Regions from separate parts of the Nosocomiicoccus massiliensis genome, predicted to be linked through region 2. Evidence: predicted binding sites of a transcription regulator. Region 2 holds the regulator's gene; each other region holds the start of a gene.

Evidence for each region. The regulator LexA, encoded in region 2, represses DNA repair genes until DNA is damaged. The targets are predictions, from matches to a motif close to CGAACATATGTTCG.
Region 1: a site for LexA is predicted at 5,313-5,326, ahead of parE (DNA topoisomerase IV subunit B). Genes of this name have one in related genera too.
Region 3: a site for LexA is predicted at 5,973-5,986, ahead of CJ229_RS02295 (Y-family DNA polymerase). Genes of this name have one in related genera too.

What each region holds. Positions count from the first base shown of each region.
Region 1 covers NZ_CP136964.1:454,106-461,310, forward strand. The annotation lists gene CJ229_RS02340 (GMC family oxidoreductase) at 1-58, opposite strand, end outside; gene CJ229_RS02345 (gluconate 2-dehydrogenase subunit 3 family protein) at 51-851, opposite strand; gene parC (DNA topoisomerase IV subunit A) at 918-3,332, opposite strand; gene parE (DNA topoisomerase IV subunit B) at 3,325-5,298, opposite strand; gene plsY (glycerol-3-phosphate 1-O-acyltransferase PlsY) at 5,494-6,090, shown strand; gene acnA (aconitate hydratase AcnA) at 6,130-7,205, opposite strand, start outside.
Region 2 covers NZ_CP136964.1:209,695-216,899, forward strand. The annotation lists gene CJ229_RS01010 (ATP-binding cassette domain-containing protein) at 1-233, opposite strand, end outside; gene lexA (transcriptional repressor LexA) at 985-1,599, opposite strand; gene CJ229_RS01020 (hypothetical protein) at 1,739-1,954, shown strand; gene CJ229_RS01025 (DUF896 domain-containing protein) at 2,029-2,265, shown strand; gene tkt (transketolase) at 2,282-4,267, shown strand; gene CJ229_RS01035 (YneF family protein) at 4,371-4,601, shown strand; gene CJ229_RS01040 (cytochrome c biogenesis CcdA family protein) at 4,741-5,445, shown strand; gene CJ229_RS01045 (CcdC family protein) at 5,446-5,946, shown strand; gene CJ229_RS01050 (DUF2621 family protein) at 5,958-6,434, opposite strand; gene CJ229_RS01055 (DUF1659 domain-containing protein) at 6,547-6,747, shown strand; gene CJ229_RS01060 (DUF2922 domain-containing protein) at 6,764-6,976, shown strand; gene CJ229_RS01065 (YvrJ family protein) at 6,977-7,099, shown strand; gene CJ229_RS01070 (exonuclease SbcCD subunit D) at 7,177-7,205, shown strand, end outside.
Region 3 covers NZ_CP136964.1:444,404-451,608, reverse strand. The annotation lists gene CJ229_RS02335 (Abi family protein) at 1-267, shown strand, start outside; partial or broken gene CJ229_RS02330 (acetamidase/formamidase family protein) at 536-922, shown strand; gene CJ229_RS02325 (hypothetical protein) at 1,014-1,466, shown strand; gene CJ229_RS02320 (LytTR family DNA-binding domain-containing protein) at 1,858-2,301, shown strand; gene CJ229_RS02315 (DUF3021 family protein) at 2,302-2,676, shown strand; gene CJ229_RS02310 (ABC transporter ATP-binding protein) at 2,754-3,653, shown strand; gene CJ229_RS02305 (ABC transporter permease) at 3,646-4,854, shown strand; gene CJ229_RS02300 (DUF1002 domain-containing protein) at 4,891-5,862, opposite strand; gene CJ229_RS02295 (Y-family DNA polymerase) at 6,003-7,205, shown strand, end outside.

The DNA of each region.
Region 1 (7,205 bases), 240 kb from region 2:
CACCAGCCCAGCCGGTACCTACGACTACTACGTCGACTTTATCTAATTTCTTAGCCATAAGTTACGCCTCCTCCTTGATAATCTCTTAAACTTTCAGGTTCGAGTTCTAAGAACTCTTCAGACATAATATCGTGTTCCCATCCCATACGAGGTCCTGGGTAACCGATCATCTTCCAACCTGCCATATCTCTATTTCCGCCGTAAACCGGGTCAGAATACACACCTTCGATTACAAGGCTTCTTAATAATTCAAAGAATGCCTCTGAACGCATACCTGGCGTTTCAACTTCTCCCGCTTCAAATTGTTTTAAAATATCAATCATTTGTTTCTCTTCAAGTTCATGGAACTTTTTATCGTGTGCCTCTTGACTGACATCTGTTAATTTTCTTAAGCCGATAATCATCATCTCACCACGTGTAATTCTCTCTTGACGTCCGTGAGTGTCTGAACGCATCGGTTCAAATGGTCCAAAACGGTAGTCTGTTGCGTTGTGTCCGTAATGACCATACATTTGTCTATCGATGAAATATGGTACACCGAGTTCAGTTGCACCCGGTCCATTATCATCTTCTGGATAAATAATATCTGCAGCTGCAGCAAGATTTTTAAAGTCGTCTTGACGACTGAAGTATGTTCTCGCATCTTTAATTGGAAGTGATTCAGCCGATTGGCCGCCACCTTCACCAGAATCGCCTCCTCCGACAGTCGGTGCATCAGATTTACCGCCATCTAAGTTGAACCCAATGAGTCCACCAAGTAACGAACCACCGATAATACCACCAGTAGCAACACCTGTTGTCTTCAGGAAGTCACGTCTTGAAAACTGTTTTTCATTTTTGTTTTCAGCCATGATAATTTTCCCCCTTTACATTATCATATCTCTATTTTAACAACTTACATCTAAAATACAATACGATTAAGGTATTAAGTACTTAGAAAAGTTTACGGTTTCTATCTCCCCAAATTTGTCTTCGTCAATCACAAAGGATCCGTTTGAGTATTTGTCGGATAAACGAATATCCATTGCTTCAATATCTACATGCTCCTCATCATTAAATAAGAAAATCTTAAAGTTACCTTTGTAAAGTGTGGCACGGACTACTTCATGCGGTTTTGACTTCACTGTTTTATATAACATTTTACCAACTTGACTACGTTTTCCGAGTTCGAATACGTCGATACTCGTACGTTTCACGGCTCCTCTATTCGTCACAGATAACAAGTAATCATTGTCTTTTACGAGTTGTCCTAATACTACTTTGTCGTCTTCTTTTAACGAGATACCTTTAACACCTTTTGTTCGAAGACCAGTTTCTGATACTTCATCGATATTAAACATAAGTGAAATACCGTTTTTAGTTAATAACAATATGTTCGTATTGTCTGTGACAACATCCACGCTAACGATCACGTCATCTTTACTTAAGTTGATTGCTGCAATCACACGATTGATACGTGTCATTTCGTGATCTTTTAACGTTGTTTTCTTCACTTGACCAAGTTTTGTCGTAATGACGATAGAAGCCGCTTCCTCAAACGACTCAATCGCATACGCAAACAGTGGATACTCATTACTTTCGATATTATATTTACTTGATAAATGTACGCCGTGGTCTTTCCAACGAATCTCTTCTAGTTCATGGACAGGGATTACCATATAATTTCCTCGGTTCGTAAATACGAGTAACGTTTCTAGCGTATGTCCTTCTTTAAAGAACAGTAACTCATCGTCATCTTTCATACCGAGTTCTTCAAATGGACTCGCTCCAAAACTTCTCGGACTTGTACGCTTAATGTATCCGTCACGTGTCACAGTAATTACTGTATCCTCTTCTCGAATTAACATCTCACGATTGACTTCAAGTGATTGTATCTTGTCTTCGATGACTGTTAAGCGCTCTGATTTGAATTGTTGTCTCACGTCACGTAACTCTTTTTTAATCACTTTTTTAAGCGTGTTTTCATCATCTATTATTTCTTTTAACATATTGATTTCGAATTCTAAATCGACATGTTCGTTTTCTAAATCGACGATATCCGTATTAGTTAATCGATATAACTGAAGCATGACGATTGCTTCTGCTTGTCGTTCAGTAAAATCATACGCGCTCATCAAGTTTTCTTTCGCATTCTTTTTATTTTCTGATTCACGTATAATTCGAATAACTTCGTCGAGTATCGATAACGCACGCATTAATCCTTCGATAATATGCATACGTTTTGACGCTGCATCGAGTAAATATTTAGAACGACGTAAAACGACGTCTTTTTGATGTGCGATATATGCTTCTAATATCTCTTTTAAACTTAGTAGTTTTGGTCGGCGATTATTAATTGCGACCATATTAAAGTTATACGACACTTGTAAATTCGTCTTTTTATATAAGTAATTGAGTATCGCATCGATATTTGAATCCTTACGTAATTCGATGATCACTCTTAAACCGTCACGGTCTGTTTCATCTCGCACTTCTAACATACCATCGACTTCTTTATCTAATATAATCTCATCGATCTTTTTAACAAGTGCTGCTTTATTTACTTCAAACGGTAATTCTGTAATGACTAAATGTACTTTGTCTCCACGTTTAGTTTCAACGTCGACTTTTGCACGCACGACAATTCTACCTTGTCCTGTTTCATATGCTTTTTGAAGTTCTTTTTTACCTTGAATAATCCCACCTGTTGGGAAATCAGGTCCCTGCATAATTTCAAGTAATTCACTTGTTTTTACAGTCGGTTTATCGATGACTTTTAGCGTGGCGTTAATGACTTCCTCTAAATTATGCGGTGGAATATCTGTTGCGTAACCCGCTGAAATACCAGTTGAACCATTCACTAATATATTTGGAAACTTTGACGGTAATACTGTCGGTTCTTTTGCCGTGTCGTCGAAGTTATCCATAAAGTCGACAGTATCTTTATCGATATCGTTTAATAACTCACCTGATAATTCAGACAGACGCGCTTCAGTATAGCGCATTGCTGCTGGTGGGTCTCCGTCGACTGAACCTTTGTTACCGTGGATTTGAACGAGCTCTTCACGCATCTTCCAGTCTTGACCTAAACGTACCATCGCGTCATATATACTCGATTCACCGTGTGGGTGGTAGTTACCAATTACATTACCGACAGTTTTCGCAGATTTACGATATCCTTTGTTAAACGTATTTCCGTCTTTATACATCGCATATAAAATACGGCGCTGTACGGGTTTTAATCCGTCACGTACATCTGGAATCGCACGGTCTTGTATAACGTATTTACTATATCGACCAAAGCGGTCACCAATTACGTCTTCAAGTTTTAATTGTTGAATATGTTTATGCATAACTATCACCGTCCTCTAAAATGTCAATACGATCACTATCGAGTATTGACGCGTCATCTTCTAACGTAAAGCTGACGTTCTCTTCAATCCAGTCACGTCTAATTTCAACGTTATCACCCATTAAAGTTGATACTCGTTTTAACGAAAGTGCCTCATCATCAATTAGAACTTGAATGAGTGTACGATTTTCTGGATCCATCGTCGTCTCCCAAAGCTGGTCTGCCATCATTTCCCCGAGACCTTTGTAGCGCTGAATTTCAACGTTATCACCAAGTTCTTCTTTCATTTCTTCAAGTTCCTCTTCTGTCCACACATATCGAGTCTCTTGTTTTTTACCACGTTTTTTCTCTAATTTAAATAACGGAGGTAACGCGATATACACTTTACCTGCATGTAAAAGTGGACGCATATAATTAAAGAAGAAAGTAAGAAGTAGCACTTGAATGTGTGCACCATCCGTATCTGCATCTGTCATAATGATTACTTTATCGTAGTTCACTTGATCGATATCAAACTCATTACCGACACCTGCTCCGATCGTATGGATAATCGTATTTATTTCTTCATTTTTAAAGATATCTTCAAAACGTGCGCGTTCTGTATTGATCACTTTACCTCTTAACGGTAAAATCGCTTGGAATTTTCTATCGCGTCCAAGTTTCGCCGAACCTCCTGCAGAGTCCCCCTCTACTAAAAAGAGTTCGTTTTTCTTTCTGTTTTTGCTTTGAGCTGGTGTTAACTTACCAGATAGTAAAACGTCACGACGTTTCGATTTTTTACCGTTACGCATCTCTTCACGTGCTTTACGTGCAGCGACACGTACTTGTCTAGCTTTAATTGCTTTTTTAACGAGTTCAGCTGATAAAACACCGTTCTCTTCTAAAATATATGGTAAATTCTCACTTAAAACGTGATCCATTAATTGTCTCGCTTCAGGTGTACCGAGCTTCCCTTTTGTTTGTCCTTCAAACTGAAGTAACTCTTCAGGAATTTTAACGGAAATGACAGCTGTTAGCCCTTCACGAATATCGTTACCTTCGAGGTTTTTGTCTTTATCTTTTAATTCGCCAATTTTACGCGCGAAATCATTAAAAATACGTGTAAATGATGATTTAAAGCCAACCTCGTGCGTACCGCCGTCTTTCGTACGGACATTGTTTACAAAACTCATGACCGTTTCTGTGTACTGGTCATTATATTGAAATGCAACATCTGCTTGCATACCGTTTAGATTACCAGAAAACGCGATCGGTGAACCAAAGTTTTCTTTACCTTCATGTAAGAAATTAATAAAAGAAAGTAAGCCATCTTCGTAATGAAACAATTCATGTTTATCTGTATTTAAGTCAGTAATACTCACTTCTAGATTCTTTTCTAAAAATGCTGATTCTCTCATACGATCAACGATTGTCTCGAAATTAAATTGTGTACCCGTTTTAAAAATCGTACGATCTGGCTTAAACGTAACACGCGTTCCGGTTTGATTCGTATTGCCAATTTCTTTTAACGGCTCGTCAACTTCTCCACCGTTTTTAAATGACATACTATATCGTTTACCGTCTCTACATATTTCAAGTTCTAGCCATTCTGATAATGCGTTTACGACGGACGCACCAACACCATGAAGTCCTCCAGACGTTTTATATCCACCAGAGCCAAACTTACCTCCAGCGTGGAGGATAGTAAAAATAACTTCTGGCGTCGACTTACCACTTTGGTGCATGCCTGTCGGTAATCCACGTCCGTTATCACTCACAGTAATACTTCCATTTTTATTGATTGTAATTTCTATTTTATTACCATAGCCGTTAATAATTTCATCTACTGCGTTATCTGTAATCTCATATACTAAATGATGAAGACCTCTTGCGTCTGTATATCCAATATACATACCTGGACGTTTACGAACTGCATCTAGGCCTTCTAATATTTGAATTGAGTCATCTGAGTAATTTGAATGTGCCAACCGCGTACCTCCTACAAACATACGTTCGAATTAAAATCTCTTCTTATATTTTATAGTACTTCCCTCAATTTGAAAACCTCTAACATATTTTATAAGTTTACATAACATTATTATAGACGCTTCATTAATAATTATATACACACGAGCGAGATGTGTTAAAATATTATTACCTACTATTAAAAATGAGGGTGTCAAATGGAATTATCAACAATCGTTTTACTTATTGCTTCATATATTTTTGGCGCGATTCCGTTTGCTTACATTATCGGAAAAGTGTTTTATAACGTCGATATAAGACAACACGGAAGCGGTAATATCGGTACGACGAATACGTTTAGAATTTTAGGTAAGAAATCAGGGATTATCGTCTTAATATTAGACTTTTTAAAAGGTGCAATTCCAGTATATGTAGCGATGTGGGCGAACGTAGATATACCGGTCATTATATTTGGATTATGTGCAGCACTTGGCCATGTATATTCTATATTTTTAAAGTTTAAAGGTGGAAAAGCTGTCGCAACTGGTGCCGGTGTGATTATGGCCGTTGCGCCTCTCATCTTTTTAATTATTTTACTCTGTTTTTTAATCGTCTTAACTGTATTCCACTACGTATCACTTGCAAGTGTATCTGGCGTAACGATGCTCTTTATACTATCGTTGTTTACAAATAACTTAGCACTTAAAATCGTATCAGGAATATTATTTATACTTATCGTCTTTAAACACATACCAAACATGAAGCGGATTAAAAACAAAACTGAACCAAAAGCATACTTATTTAAAAAGAAATAAAGGCCAAGACAAATGTCTTGGCCTTTTATATTCGACAAATTAGTTTTTAAGTTTGTCTCTAAGTACCATTTGTAAGATACCACCGTTACGGTAATAGTCTACTTCTACTTCAGAGTCAAATCTCACTTTAACATCGATATCTACAGTGCTTCCATCTTCTTTAGTCGCAGTGATTGTAATGATATCTCCTGGTTTAACATCTTCGTTTACAGGGATGTTAAACGTTTCGTTTCCTTCTAAACCGTAGTCTTCAGCGTGTTTACCTTCAACAAATTGAAGCGGTAATACACCCATCATAACTAAGTTAGAACGGTGAATTCTTTCGTATGATGCAGCAAGTACTGCTTTCACACCGAGTAAGTTTGTACCTTTAGCTGCCCAGTCACGGCTTGATCCCATTCCGTAGTCGTCACCAGCAAGTACAACTAAACCAGTGCCGTCTTCTTTATACTTCATAGCTGCGTCGTAAATACTCATTACTTCGCCAGTTGGCCAATAAGTTGTGTATCCACCTTCAGTTCCTGGTGCAACTTGGTTACGAATACGAATGTTCGCAAATGTCCCACGTACCATTACTTCATGGTTACCACGTCTAGAACCGTATGAGTTAAAGTCACGTGGTGATACACCTTGTTCAATTAACCATTTACCTGCTGGTGTATCTTTACCAATCGCACCTGCTGGAGAAATGTGGTCTGTCGTTACAGAGTCACCGAACTTCGCAAGAACTTTAAGGTCATTTAATGCTTCAACTTTGCCCGCTTCTTCTGGTAAATCTTCGAAGAATGTTGGGTTTTGAATATACGTTGAATCATCAGAGAAATCGTATAATGGTGCATCTGTTACTTTAATGTTGTTCCACGTTTCGTTTGAAGTAAACACTGTCTCGTATTCACGTTTGAATAATTCTGGTGTTACTGTTTCATACACAGTATCTCTAACTTCTTGAATTGATGGCCAGATATCTTTCATAAATACGTCGTTACCGTCTTTATCTTGTCCAATCGGATCGTTATAAAGGTCAATATCAACCGTACCTGCTAAAGCGTAAGCAACTACGAGCTGTGGTGACGCTAAGTAGTTCGCTTTAACTAGTGGGTGGATACGCCCTTCAA
Region 2 (7,205 bases):
ACATTAAATTTTAATGCAAAATTCTCTCGTATAATTACCATTAAAATTTGAATTGCATATGTAGCAAACATAAATACAATAAGCAGTGTAAAATTATAAGTATTAATCTTATAATCATTATTAAAAATATTAGATAATACAATAGGAACAGAAACAGTCAATATAGATGTAAATAGAGTAAGAATAAAAGTAATAATGACAAATTTTTTATTTTTTAAAAGTATATCTTTCATATTCATTTTTCCTTTTTAGTTTATAATCCGGTCTACTATTATTATGAGGAGAATTATCTACTTCATCTTTAAAATAATATATGAATCGAGGTACCTTAATATAATATGATTTATATCTAAATATATTTGTAATTATATTCTTTCCTCCTGAAGTACAACCATATATTTTTGCGTTACATTATAATAAATGAATTTTGTTTTCTTTTAGATGTATTAAATTTTTTAATACTTACAAATAAAAAAACTCCCTTTTATATTAATTTGAAGTAACCCTCTTTTAATTGATTAATTAAATTGATTCATTATAATAAATTATATCATTTAAAATGAAAAGAGGAATATATATATTAACTTACAATGTTTTCTTGCTTATATATTTTTTCATAATACTTAATCTAATTGGAGTTATAACTTATTTGTATACAAATAAAAAGAATGATAGACCTATAATTATTCTTATAGGCACATTAACATTAACTATAATATGTATATTATTAAATTTTACATCTGGAGAATTAATGGATGAATATATATTTGAGGACAATACATTGCATTTTTATGCTTCTGTCATAGTTTATTTTCTACAATTAATAGTTTTAATATTATATTTAAAAAAATTTCGTTACAGTGATTAAGAAACTATCTTAGAAGTAAATTATATTTTATAAAAAAGGCTGTAAACGTCATCTCATTTGAGACTTTGTCTACAGCCTGAGATAAACATTGAAAACAATGTTTATCTTAATAAAAATTATAACTCTCTATATAGACCAATTACTTTACCAAGTACTGTGACTGAATCTAAAATAATCGGCTCCATCGTACTGTTTTCGGGTTGGAGTCTATAGTAGCCTTTTTCTTTATAGAAACGTTTTACTGTCGCTTCGTTTTCATCGTTCATCGCAACGATAATTTCCCCGTTATGTGCGATGTTTTGCTTTCTAACGATGACTTTATCTCCGTCGTGAATTCCTGCTTCGATCATACTATCTCCGACAACTGTAAGTAGGAATACCTCACTATTATGTCCAGCAGTTAAATGTTCTGGAAGTGGGAAGTATTCTTCGACGTTTTCAACAGCAGTGATCGGTAACCCAGCAGTAACTTTACCGAGTACTGGTGCATGAATGACAGCTACTTTTTCTTCAAACTCATTACCAACAATTTCAATTGCACGAGGTTTTGTTGGATTTCGTTTTATGTAGCCTTTTTCTTCTAATTTACTTAAATGCCCATGGACAGTAGAGCTCGATTGTAAACCAATCGCATTTCCAATTTCACGGACACTCGGTGGGTACCCTTGTTCGTTTACACATTGCTTAATATATTGAAGTACTTCTTTTTGACGAGCGGTTAATTGTTCCATAATATTTCCTCCGATATTGAGTTAACTTAATTTTAGCATATGTATATGCTGAGTACAAACATTTGTTCGTAATCTCTTGACAACGAACACGTGTTCTATTAATATGATAGTACAAACAAATGTTCGGGAGAGATGAAACATGGTTAAACAAGAACAAATTACAATACTTGCGATTACAGCTTTACTTATCACGTTAAGCATTTACTTTTTAATAGATTTTTATATACATGCACCACTTTATGAACTCGATCATGTATTCGGGTCATCACAAGCGGCATTTTTTGTACAAGATCAAATAGCGAACAGTGATACGAACGATACACTTGAATTCGCAAGTAAAACATTAAACAGATAATATATGATATTTGCGCATCGGCAATATAGCCGAATGCGTTTTTTTATGGTAAATTTAAGTAGAAAGGATGAGTCATCATGTTAGATGATAAAAAATTAAAACGACTGAACCATTTAGCGAAGTTAAAGCGTGAAGAAAAGATTACTAAAGATGATCTTGAAGAACTGAATGCACTAAGAAAAGAGTATTTAGAAAACTTTAGAAGTAGCTTTAGATCGCAAATTGAAAATGCGACAGTGATTGATCCAGAGGGTAACGATGTTACACCTCAAAAAGTAAAAGACATTCAAAAAAGAAGAAGAAATAATTAAGGAGATTTAAATGACTATGACTTTTGATCAAACAGACCAATTAGTTGTCAATTCAATCCGTGCATTGTCTATCGATGCAATTGAGAAAGCAAATTCAGGACACCCAGGACTTCCGATGGGGGCTGCACCGATGGCGTATGCGTTATGGAAAGACCACTTAAACTTTAATAGTAAATCTGTAAACTGGTTTAACAGAGACCGCTTCATCTTAAGTGCGGGACATGGAAGCATGCTGTTATACAGCTTACTTCATTTTTCTGGTGTAATCTCTATGGACGACATTAAAGAATTCCGTCAATACGAATCAAAAACACCAGGACACCCAGAGTTTAAGCATACTGACGGAGTAGAAATTACAACAGGTCCTCTTGGCCAAGGTTTCGCAATGAGTGTTGGTATGGCGATGGCTGAAGCTCATTTAGCAGCTAAGTTTAATACGAAAGAACATAACGTTATCGATCACTATACGTACGTACTAGCAAGTGACGGTGACTTAATGGAAGGTATTTCACATGAGGCTGCATCACTTGCCGGGCATTTAGCGCTTGATAAGTTAATCGTATTATATGACTCTAACGATATTTCACTCGACGGTGATTTAGATATGAGTTTCTCTGAGAATATTGAAGGTCGTTTTAAAGCATATAACTGGGATTATCATATCGTAAAAGACGGTAACGACTTAGAAGCAATCAGTCAAGCGATTGAAAACGCAAAATCTTCAGATAAGCCGTCATTAATTGAAGTAAAAACAATTATTGGATATGGTTCACCAAACAAACAAGGTAAAAGTGATTCACACGGTGCGCCAATCGGTGAAGATGAAAGAAAGAGTGCGTTTGATCATTATGGTTTAGACCACACAAAGTCATTCCACGTAGATGATAGCGTATATGAGCGCTTTAACGAAACGTTAAACAAACGTGGTGAAGAGTTAGAGAACGAATGGAACGCTTTAATGGAAGAATATAAAGAGAGCAATGAAGATTTATACAATACGTTAGTAGATGCAATTAACGGTAAATTACCAGTGGATTATGACATGAACCTACCAACATACGAAGTCGGCTCTAAAAAGGCAACACGTGGCAGTTCAAGTGACGTCATTCAAAAACTATCAGAAAACATACCAACGTTATTCGGTGGAGCAGCTGACTTAGCATCATCAAACAAAACGCTAGTCAATGCTGAAGAAGCATTTTTACCAGGTAATTATAGCGGACGTAACATTTGGTTTGGTGTAAGAGAGTTTGCGATGGCAGCTGCAGCGAACGGTATGGCAGCACACGGTGCAATTTTACCGTACGTCGGTACATTCTTTGTATTTAGTGACTACTTAAAACCAGCTGTACGTTTAAGTGCGTTAATGCAGTTACCAGTCACATACGTGTTTACACATGACTCAATTGCTGTCGGTGAAGATGGTCCAACACACGAACCGATTGAACAACTGGCTGGACTTCGCGCAATTCCAAACTTAAACGTCATTCGTCCTGCTGACGGTAACGAAACACGTGAAGCTTGGAAACGTGCAGTTGAATCTAAAAATACTCCGACAGCACTCGTATTAACGCGCCAAGACGTCGAAGCGTTAGATATCGACAAAGGTACGCTTGCTGAAGGTGTAAAACGTGGTGGGTACGTTGCGTATGATAATGGAGACGACGCAATTGTGTTTGCGACAGGTAGTGAAGTGTCACTTGCGATTGAAGCGGCAAAAGTTTTAAAAGAAAAAGACGTCAACATTAAAGTCGTATCATTACCAGATACTGAAACATTCTTTAAACAAGATAAAGCGTATATCGACAGCGTATTAAATAAACATATCGAAAATAGAACAGCTGTAGAAATGGCAGCGAGTATCGGATGGGCAAGATTTGTCGGTCTTGACGGTAAGTACTTAACGATCGACACATTCGGTGCAAGTGCGCCTGGTGATTACGTAATGGAAAAATACGGCTACACAGTCGACAACTTAGTAAATATTATTTTAGAAGACTAATACAAACATCCTGTACTGTGTACAGGATGTTTTAAAATGCATTGAACGTAATTTTAAATTCATGTACAATTATAATGTTGAAAATTGGAAAGAGGTGAGTCGTTTGGCAACTTGGATTTGGATTTTAATCGTTATCGTCGCACTAATTGCTGGTACTGCACTAGGTTTTTATTTAGCACGAAAATATATGATGGATTACTTAGAGAAAAACCCACCAATTAACGAAGACGTGTTAAGAATGATGATGATGCAGATGGGTCAAAAACCTTCACAAAAGAAAATTAACCAAATGATGTCTATGATGAATAAAAACATGAAAGACGTTAAAAAATAACTGATATGAAGCATGTCTCTTGAATCATTTAAGAGGCGTGCTTTTTATTTTGATAATTTGTCATATATATATTACTGTTAATAGAGCAGTTCGTTCGTTTAGATGATACACTTAATATATATGAAATGGAGGCAGTAAATTGGGTAGTGAAGTCACTTTTTTCTTAGCATTTGGAGCAGGCGTGCTAAGTTTTGTATCCCCATGTGTATTACCGGTATTCCCGGCATTTATCTCATACATTACTGGGATGAGTTTTGACGAAGTTCAAAATCGTAATTTTAACTTACGCGCAATTTTACATACGTTATTCTTCCTCGTTGGGTTTAGTATCATTTATATCGCCATTGGATTTGGTACGTCATTTTTCGGTGGAGTACTCATCGAATATTCGAAACTAATCCAACAAATAGGTTCAATACTAATTATCGTATTTGGTTTAATTATTACGGGTATTTTAAACTTCGATTTCTTAAATAAAAATAGAAAAATTGAATTTAAAAATAGACCGAGTGGATTTGTAGGCTCTGTGTTAATCGGCATGGCGTTCGCTGCAGGGTGGACTCCATGTAACGGACCAATTATCGGTGCAATTTTTGCGATGAGCGCAACAGAGCCAGAAAATGCATTAATGTTAATGGTCATTTATTGTTTAGGATTCTCAGTACCGTTCTTCATATTAAGTTTCTTCGTCTCTCGTACACGTTGGATTGTTAAATATTCTGGCATTCTAATGAAAGTCGGCGGCGTAATTATGATTTTAATGGGTATTTTATTATACTTTGACGGTCTGACTAAGATTATTATTTGGTTATCACCGTACTTTGGAGAGTTTAGAGGGTTTTAAATGAATGAATTATTCGCTTTACTAAAAGAATATGAGGATACGCTATTTATAATCGCATCGATCGGTGCGATTATAATGGGGTTACTCGTCATTCTTTGGAGAAATAATGAAACAAAAACACCGCTACATTTAAAGAAAATTATTATCCCACCGATTATGATGTCAACGGGTGCGTTGATGTTCTTGTTCCCATATTTTCGTTTAGATAATCATTTGATACTTGAAGCGGTAGTCGTCGGTATCGTATTTTCATTTGCACTATTACTTACGACGAAGTATGAAGTAAAAGATGACGAATTATACGTTAAAGCATCCAAACTATTTCCAGTTATACTCGTCGGGCTTTTAATTATCCGTACATTTATGAAGACGATTCTATCTCAAGAAATTACACCTGGTGAAATCGGTGGGATGTTTTTCCTACTCGCATTTACGATGATCGTTATATGGCGTACATCGATGGTCTTACATTATTTACAATTTAAAAAGAAACAAGGTTGAGTAATGATAAATTACTCAACCTTTTTTAATGCTTCTGTTTGTTCAAATATAGAAAATTTTTGTTTTTCATCGTCTGCGAGTTCAAAGAGCTTTTCGTATGGTTTATAGTCGATGTTTAGCTCGTCCAGTTTTTTCTTCATAAAACCGTGATCTCTTTTTGGAGTTGCGATAATATAACCTTTCATGATTTGGTCTAAATGAATTGTATCTACTTTCTCATCTAACGCGATTTTTGAAATGCGTCCGGCGATTCTTTGTTTCGCTACGTCTCTAAATAATTGTGGTACAGGTGACACAAGTTCGTCTAACAGTTCTCGTGCTTCATCGTTCCATAATGGTAATGCTTGTTCTATATAATACTCTTGCCAATCGAGTTCTGACCATCCATCTTCTCTTGGCAATGCTTTTAAAAATTTTCTAAACATAAAATATCCACCAATCGCAAGGAGTCCAATCATTAAGAATCCCCATAAAGCGATCATCCACATGACAAAATCACTATACACGTCCTTCACCTCTTAACTAGATTATAGAAAATAAAAATATTTATGTCCATTTTTCTAAATAGAACGATATATAGGGTGTAAGGAGGTGAGACACATGATTAAATCAGTAGCAGCGAAATTTGTGTATGAAGAGGAAGACATGTCTGGTAAAGCAGTTTTAAAGACACGTACGTTAAATCGTCTTTCAGTACACACAGGAAATGATGCTTTACTACGATTAAGTGAAGCATACGGTAACTTAAAAGGAGAAAAATACGTCAACGTATTTAAAGTCATTACGGAAGAAGTAAACTAATTAAGGAGGAAACAAAATGTCTAGAAAACTTATTTTACAATTTGAAACAGAATATGAAGGAGTATTTAACTTCACGATTAATGAACCTAAAGAAGGACTCTCTCAAGAGGAAGTCGAGATAGAAGCTCAAAAAATTATCGACTCAAAAGCGTTAATTTCAAAAGACGGTGCACCGGTACGTCTAAAGAGTGCCAAAATTGTCACTCAAGACGTTGAAACGCTCGTGTAAATGGATATTACACAACTCGTTAGTGACGTTGGATTTCCTATCGTCATCACGTTCTTCCTCTTGCACCGTATGGAACGAAAGCTCGACCAAGTAGTGATGGCACTTCAAAATCTATCGAACTAACAAAAAGCCCTTCGGGGCTTTTTTTGTTTTTAAAACATTTCTAACTCGTATAGAATGATGAGTAAAGAGGTGCTACTATGAAAATTTTACATACAGCAGATTGGCA
Region 3 (7,205 bases), 230 kb from region 2:
TTAAGAAATATCTGTGCGCACTTTGGTAGACTATATAAGAGACATTTACCTATTCATTTTAAACTATCAAAAGCGGATCGAAAGAAAATAAAATATGGCAATACTACTTTTGCAGCTATTTATGTGATTTGTAAAATTTTAAATGATAAAGTTTTAACGAAAATACTATTAACAAATATCTCAGAACTTTTTAATGAGTATGAAGAAGTGGATATTACTCAATTAGGTTTTCCTGAAAACTGGACAAATATTTTAGAAACCATATAAAAGTATCGAATTAAATTAGGTTTAATAAATTTATTTATTACGGTGCTTAAAATTATGAGCTTTTAGTGATTTAGGTATTTATCTAACAAAAAAAGTGCGATTTTGTTAGATATCTGCGGATAATTAACAAATTTTAGTTTTTCGACCTGGTTTTTGTTAGATATATCAGGATAATTAACAAATTTTGTTTTTTTCAACTCCTTTTTGTTAGATATATCCAGATATCTAACATTTTGTGAGCTATTTTGTTAAATAACTCCCAGTTCGTACAGAAGGTGCGTTATTATGCTTAGGTGATTTTCACGGTGCGATGGCAGATGGTGAAATTTGTGGTACAGGCGTTGAAATTGCTGGTTCTGCCGTTTTAAAAGTTGAAGTGATTAAAGATAATGAGATCGAACATCCAATCGTCAAATATGATGAAGGACTTTCGTTTATCGTTTCAAAAGATACGCTCGATGAGTCGATGAAAGAAGCGACAAAACAAGCGGTTCATTACTTAGCTAAAAATACTGACTTAGAATTAGACGAAGCTGGGATGTTACTAAGCGCAGTCGGTCAAGCACAAATCAGTCAAGTCGTCGATCCACTCATGACAACACGGTTTTTAATCCCACAATTTGTATTAGATACGTATGACTTAAATTTCTATTAAGATAAAGAACTCAAGGCACTTCTCACTATAAAGAGAAGTGTCTTTTTGTGCTATCATTATAATTAATAGTGTTTCAGTAGAGGTGAGTAGAATGGGGAAGTTTTTAGATTTTTTCTTTTCTAAGAGAAGCCGTGAGGATAGAATCCGTGATGGTGTTTTATCGCTGAGAGAAAAACTCGAGCAGGATTATCGTGAAGATGGATACGATAAGATTCCGTATATTGCGTCTGAAGGTGATGCGCATGATCTGTTAAAGCAAATTAAATTGTCTAACACGTTATTGCCGCATAAATCGTATATGACGTTCATTAATGATAACGAGTTAGTGTTCGGTCACGTCGTCATGCTTTGGTGGATTAAGAATGTGAATCGTAAACGTACACCGAAGTTCTTCTCACAAGAGTATGGTTTAAATTATAAAGAAGAATTCGAATGGCTGAAGAAAAATGGTTATGTAGATGAAAATACGTTGACGTCAAAAGGAGAAGAGCTTTTAACTTGTCATCCTGACATTATTGAACATCATCAGGAGAAGTTTAGGTAAGAAAGCTAGCTGATAATCCGGATATTTAACAAAAATTTTCGGAATATGTTAGATATCTCAGGATAATGAACATATTTTGATTGTTCGAGCTGATTTTTGTTAGATATATCATTTTATCTAACAAAAAAGCGTCGAAATAACTAAAAAGTGTTAAATATAATTTTTTATCTAACAAAATTTCATAGAAACAGCACAAAAGTGTTAAATAACGGTACTAATCCAGTACATCAAAACTAAAATCATAAAATATAGAACAATATCAAGCACTTCTCACTAATAGAGAAGTGTTTTTTTACCGGTTGTACCGATATTTTTACCACTTACGAATTTTTTAACTGTAATTTTAAATATAATTGTATACTGAATTTAGCGAGAGAGGGAGGGGTCGAAAGTGAAGGTTAATCTTATTATCGATAGTAGTTTAGATGAAGGTGAAGTGCAAGTGCACGCACAAAATGCTACTGTTGGCGCACGAGTGTTGTCGTACGTCGACCATTTTACGAAAGACAAGGAAAATATCACTGTGAAATCTAATGATGAATTTACCGTCATTAAAAAGATGGATATCGTTTGTGCGGAAGTCCATAACAAAATTCTGACGATTTATACGAGTAAAGAATCTATACAAACGTATAAAAGTCTCACGATGTTTTTAGATGAATTGAACTCGAATACGTTTATGCAAGTATCTAAGTCAGAGCTATTGAACATACAGAAGATTAAAAAAGTCGAACCGTCTTTTTCTGGGAATTTAATTGCAGTCATGTCGAACGGACAAAAGGTCAATATTTCAAGACGATTTGTATCAATTTTAAAAGAAAGGTTGGGGATTTAAATGTTAGGAAATGCTTTAAAGTTTATGGTTCAATCTGTACTAATCGGAAGCTTTATCTATTTAGTTTCACTTATGATTTTAGAACCTTCTAAGGAGATTATGTCAGTATGGATTGCCTCTTCACTTATCGGACTCGCAACGTGTGCACATTTAACTAAGATGCCACCATCTCTTGCTGGACTCATACAAATTGTTGTTGGTACTGTTGCTTTTACTACTGTTGCGATCATGAACGGCTGGATCTCAGCAACTCTGACTGATATATCTTTCTATGCCGCTTCAATCGTTGTCATTATTCTAATCGTCCAAAGTATATTTATTATTATGGCAATACGTGATAGTAAAGAAATTAACAAAAAATTAAATGATAAATAATATGCCTAGAGAACTTTTATATTGAAGGTGTTTCACGTTATACTAAATACTATACAAATATAACTAGGATGGTGCTTATGGGACTGAAAATTAATCATTTGACGAAAAAATTCGGTGATTTTACTGCTGTAGATGATTTAAATTTTAATGTTCATGACGGTGAAATGTACGGTTTACTTGGTGGAAACGGTGCAGGTAAGACGACGACGTTTCGTATGATCTTAAATATATTAAAACCAACGAGTGGTTCTGTGACGTTTAACGATAAAAAAATCGATTATAACTTTACAGACTACATTGGATATTTGCCTGAAGAGCGTGGATTACATCCAAAACTAACTGTTGAAGAGCAAGTGATGTATCTTGCGCAACTTAAAAATATGTCTAAACAAGACGCAAAAAAGCAATTAGAATATTGGCTAGAGCGCTTTAAAGTATCTGAAAACATGAAGAAAAAAATTGGAGCGTTATCTAAAGGGAACCAGCAAAAGATTCAACTCATTGCGAGTATTATCCATAATCCAAAGTTACTCATACTCGACGAGCCGTTTTCTGGATTAGACCCTGTTAACGTAGAATTATTAAAAGAAGCGGTCAAAGAGTTAAACAAAAATGGTGCGACGATTATTTTTAGTACACATCGTATGGAACACGTCGAAGAGCTATGTGAATCGATTTGTATTTTAAAACGTGGTACACAAGTCGCAGAAGGTTCAATTCAGTCTATTAATGATGACTTTAAGCAAAAAACGATATTCATTCGTGGAACGCATGACGTATCGTTCTTAAAAGATCATCCGGGTGTTTTATCTTACAACAAAAAGAATGATTTAGTAACACTAAAAATTGAAGATGAAACATTCGCTCAACCGATTTACGATCGCGTAACACCACTTGGTTATTTTAGTGAGTTTAGCGTAAAAGATCCGACGTTAAACGAAATATTTATAAGTAAAGTGGGTGAGCACGATGAATAAATTTTTAGCGACGTTATTGTCGACGTATATACAAAAAATTAAAGCGAAATCGTTTATAATTACGACGCTATTACTCGTTCTGTTCGTATTTGCAGGTATGAACTTCGACAAAATTTTAAATCTATTTGATAGTGAAGATGAAAAAACAGTAATAACGATAGAAGCGACAGAAGAAGATAAAAAAGTCGTTACGGATGTTATTACGTCGTTCGACGATACGATTCTAATAGAGCCAGATGCTAAAAACGTATTACAAATCGATTCTGAAGAGCTACCAATCAAAGCAACGCTAACTTCTGACGGCGAATTATCTAACGATAACCGTCAAGCGATAGAGTTTGCTCTTGATGAGTTAAATAAAATCTACGTGACAAATGCGATTGATATCTCTGAAGAGGATTTAGCGTTACTTGATTCACGTGTAGATTTAACTGTCAAAAGTAGTGACTCTGACGGTGAAGGGGAAGTAGAAGAAGGCGGATTTTTCGAAAGTGAGAACTTACTGAATTTAGTTATTATTTATGCCGTCATTATGCTTATGTTCTTTATCATCATTGGATATGCGAGTCAAATCGCAACGGAAATTGCTCAAGAAAAATCATCACGAGTCATTGAAATGATCGTATCAAGTATATCTCCAACGCAGCACGTATTAGCGAAAGTAAGTGCGATTATACTCGTATCTTTCACACAGATATTGATTGTGATTGGTCTAGGGCTAATTGCATTTAAAACGTCTTCTTTACAAGAGACGTTATCAGAATTTGAATTAGTTTCAAATGAACACACTGTACCAATTATTGTTTACTCTGTTGTATTTTTAGTGCTCGGATTATTACTATATTTAATATTTGCAGCATTACTTGGATCGTTTATATCGCGTATGGAAGACTTACAGCAAGGACTCATGCCACTCACATTTATTTCAATCGGTGGATTTTATATCGGTCTATTTAACATCATGAATAGTGATGGAACTTTACTCAAGATAAGTAGTTATGTCCCATTCTTTACACCGTATACAATGCCAGTACGACTTCTTAACTTAGATACACCGATGAGTGTAATATATATCGGTATCGCAATTCTCGCTATTTCAATCATATTATTGCTGTTCTTAACGACGACAGTGTACAAGCGAAACGTGTTAATGAATGATTCTAATATGTTAAAATCGATTAAAAAATTGAAAAATATGTAAAATAAATGCCGATGGGATATCCCATCGGCATTTTACTTAGTTAAATAAGTTTTTAATGGATTCAAATAGTGATCTAAAGAATGATTTAATAGACTCGATGAGCCCTTGTCCTTCTTCACTTTCAGCGAAGTCTTTAATATCGTTACCTAAGTTTTTCGCTTTATCTTTTGCGTCTTTAAAAGCATCACTATCTTTAATTTGGTTAAGTAAGTTTTTAGAACTTTCTAAGATTTTTGTTGCAGATTCTTCATTGAAAAATCCTGAGTTTTTAATTTGGATAATAATGTTAATGATTTGAGTTTTTTGTTCTTCAGTCACGATGCCATCGAGTCCGTTGTCTTTAATTTTTTCATCGACAATTTGACGGATGTCGTCTTCTGTGAGGTTTGCACCGTTGTTAATTTGGTTAATGATTGTAATTTTGATTTCGGTAATTGCTTTGTTTAATTGTGCTTCACTAAAGCCGTCTTTACCTTCGTTTTCAGACGTGATGTCTGAGATTGTGTTTAATTCATCTTGAGCGTTTTTCGTATATTCAGGATTTAAACTATCCCCTTGGACTTCATACGCTTTATAAATTCCTGTTAACGCTGATTCTCCTGTAACGTCGTGTGGTGCAGCGATTACGACATCTGCATTAGTCACACCTGCTGTAATCAATGCGTTTTGATAAGTTTGTGGACTAATTTGAGTGATTTTACCGTACGTTTCGTCGATATCAATTTTTAGTCCGCCAGAATTCTTCTCCATAATGCGAATACTAGAGAATAAAATACTGTCGTCATATCGATAGTTAATATATTTTTCAGTGTCGTTACCATATACGTAATCGACGATGTCATCATCTTTAGTTCCTAATAATTTTGCTATTTGCTCTTGTTGAGGTGAATCTTTAAGACCAGCACCATAAATTGTGACGCTTTCTTTCCATGCGCTTGCAGCGAGAGCTGGTGTTGCGAGTGTAATCGTTAATAAAAGCGATGCGATTACTGCTATCCACTTTTTCATATATAAACATACCTCTCTTACTTCTAAATTTGTTTTAAGGATACTATATTCATTGTCGTTATACAAAAGATAAGGTATTTACGCTTCGTAAAAATATGTTATTCTAATATAGAACATATGTTCGTATTAGGAGGTAGCGTATGTACAATTATCATTTATGTCCAAAGAGAGATATATTTTGTATCGATCAGAAAAGTTTCTTTGCGAGTGTATCTTGTATTATGAATGGATGGGATCCGAATACGACGTACCTCGCGGTCGTTGGTGATGTTGATTCGATGGGGTCTGTCGTATTAGCAGCAACACCAAAGATGAAAGAACTCGGTATTAAAACAGGATCGAGACATTTTGAAATACCAAAAGGCGAACATATTAAAGTTATTAATCCTTCGATGAAAACCTATTTAACGTATTCAAAGCGTATTACAGAAATTGCTTTACAATACGTTGCACCTGAAGATTTTCATCAATATTCGATTGACGAATTTTTTATGGATGTGACAGATAGTTATCATTTATTTGCTGAAACACCGTATGCGTTAGCTGAAATGTTAAAAGCACATATTTATAGAGAAACGAAAATTGACTGTGCGATTGGGATTGGAGATAACGTGTTGTTAAGTAAAGTATCTTTAGATATTGAAGCAAAGAAAATGCCGAGCGGTATTACAGAGTGGCGCTATCATGACATTCCTGCAAAACTGTGGCCGATTACACCGTTAAGAGATTTTTTTGGTATTAATAAACGTTCAGAAAAGAAATTGAATCAGCGGGGTATATTTACTGTTAAAGACTTAGCACTTTATCCGGTAGAATATTTAAAAAGAGATTTTGGCGTGATTGGAATCGACTGGCATATGCACGCAAACGGTATTGATTTTAGTAAATTAAGTGAAAAATACAATGCGAAAAGCCCGACAATCGCAAAAAGTCAAATACTAATGAGAGATTATCAATTTCACGAATTATATGTCGTCTTACTCGAGCACGTGGATGAGGTCATCCATCGACTTCGTTTAATGAATAAGCGCGCACGAACGATACATTTTCAAGTGTCGACAAAATTCGGGAAATCGTACGGGAAACAATTTACAATTGATGAAGGGACACATGACGAAAACGAAGTGATGTTTGGTATTTGGATGCGACTGACAAAAATTGCTGATACAGACGCACTGTATCGTACGATTAGTGTTAGCTTAACGAATTTAATTCGTAATGATTATATACAAGGTAATTTATTTAAAGATAATGAAAAAGAGTATAAACGAGATCAACTGTTAAAGACAATCGACGAATTAAAAGTGAAATACGGAACACTTAGTGTGATGCGTGCGTTAAGT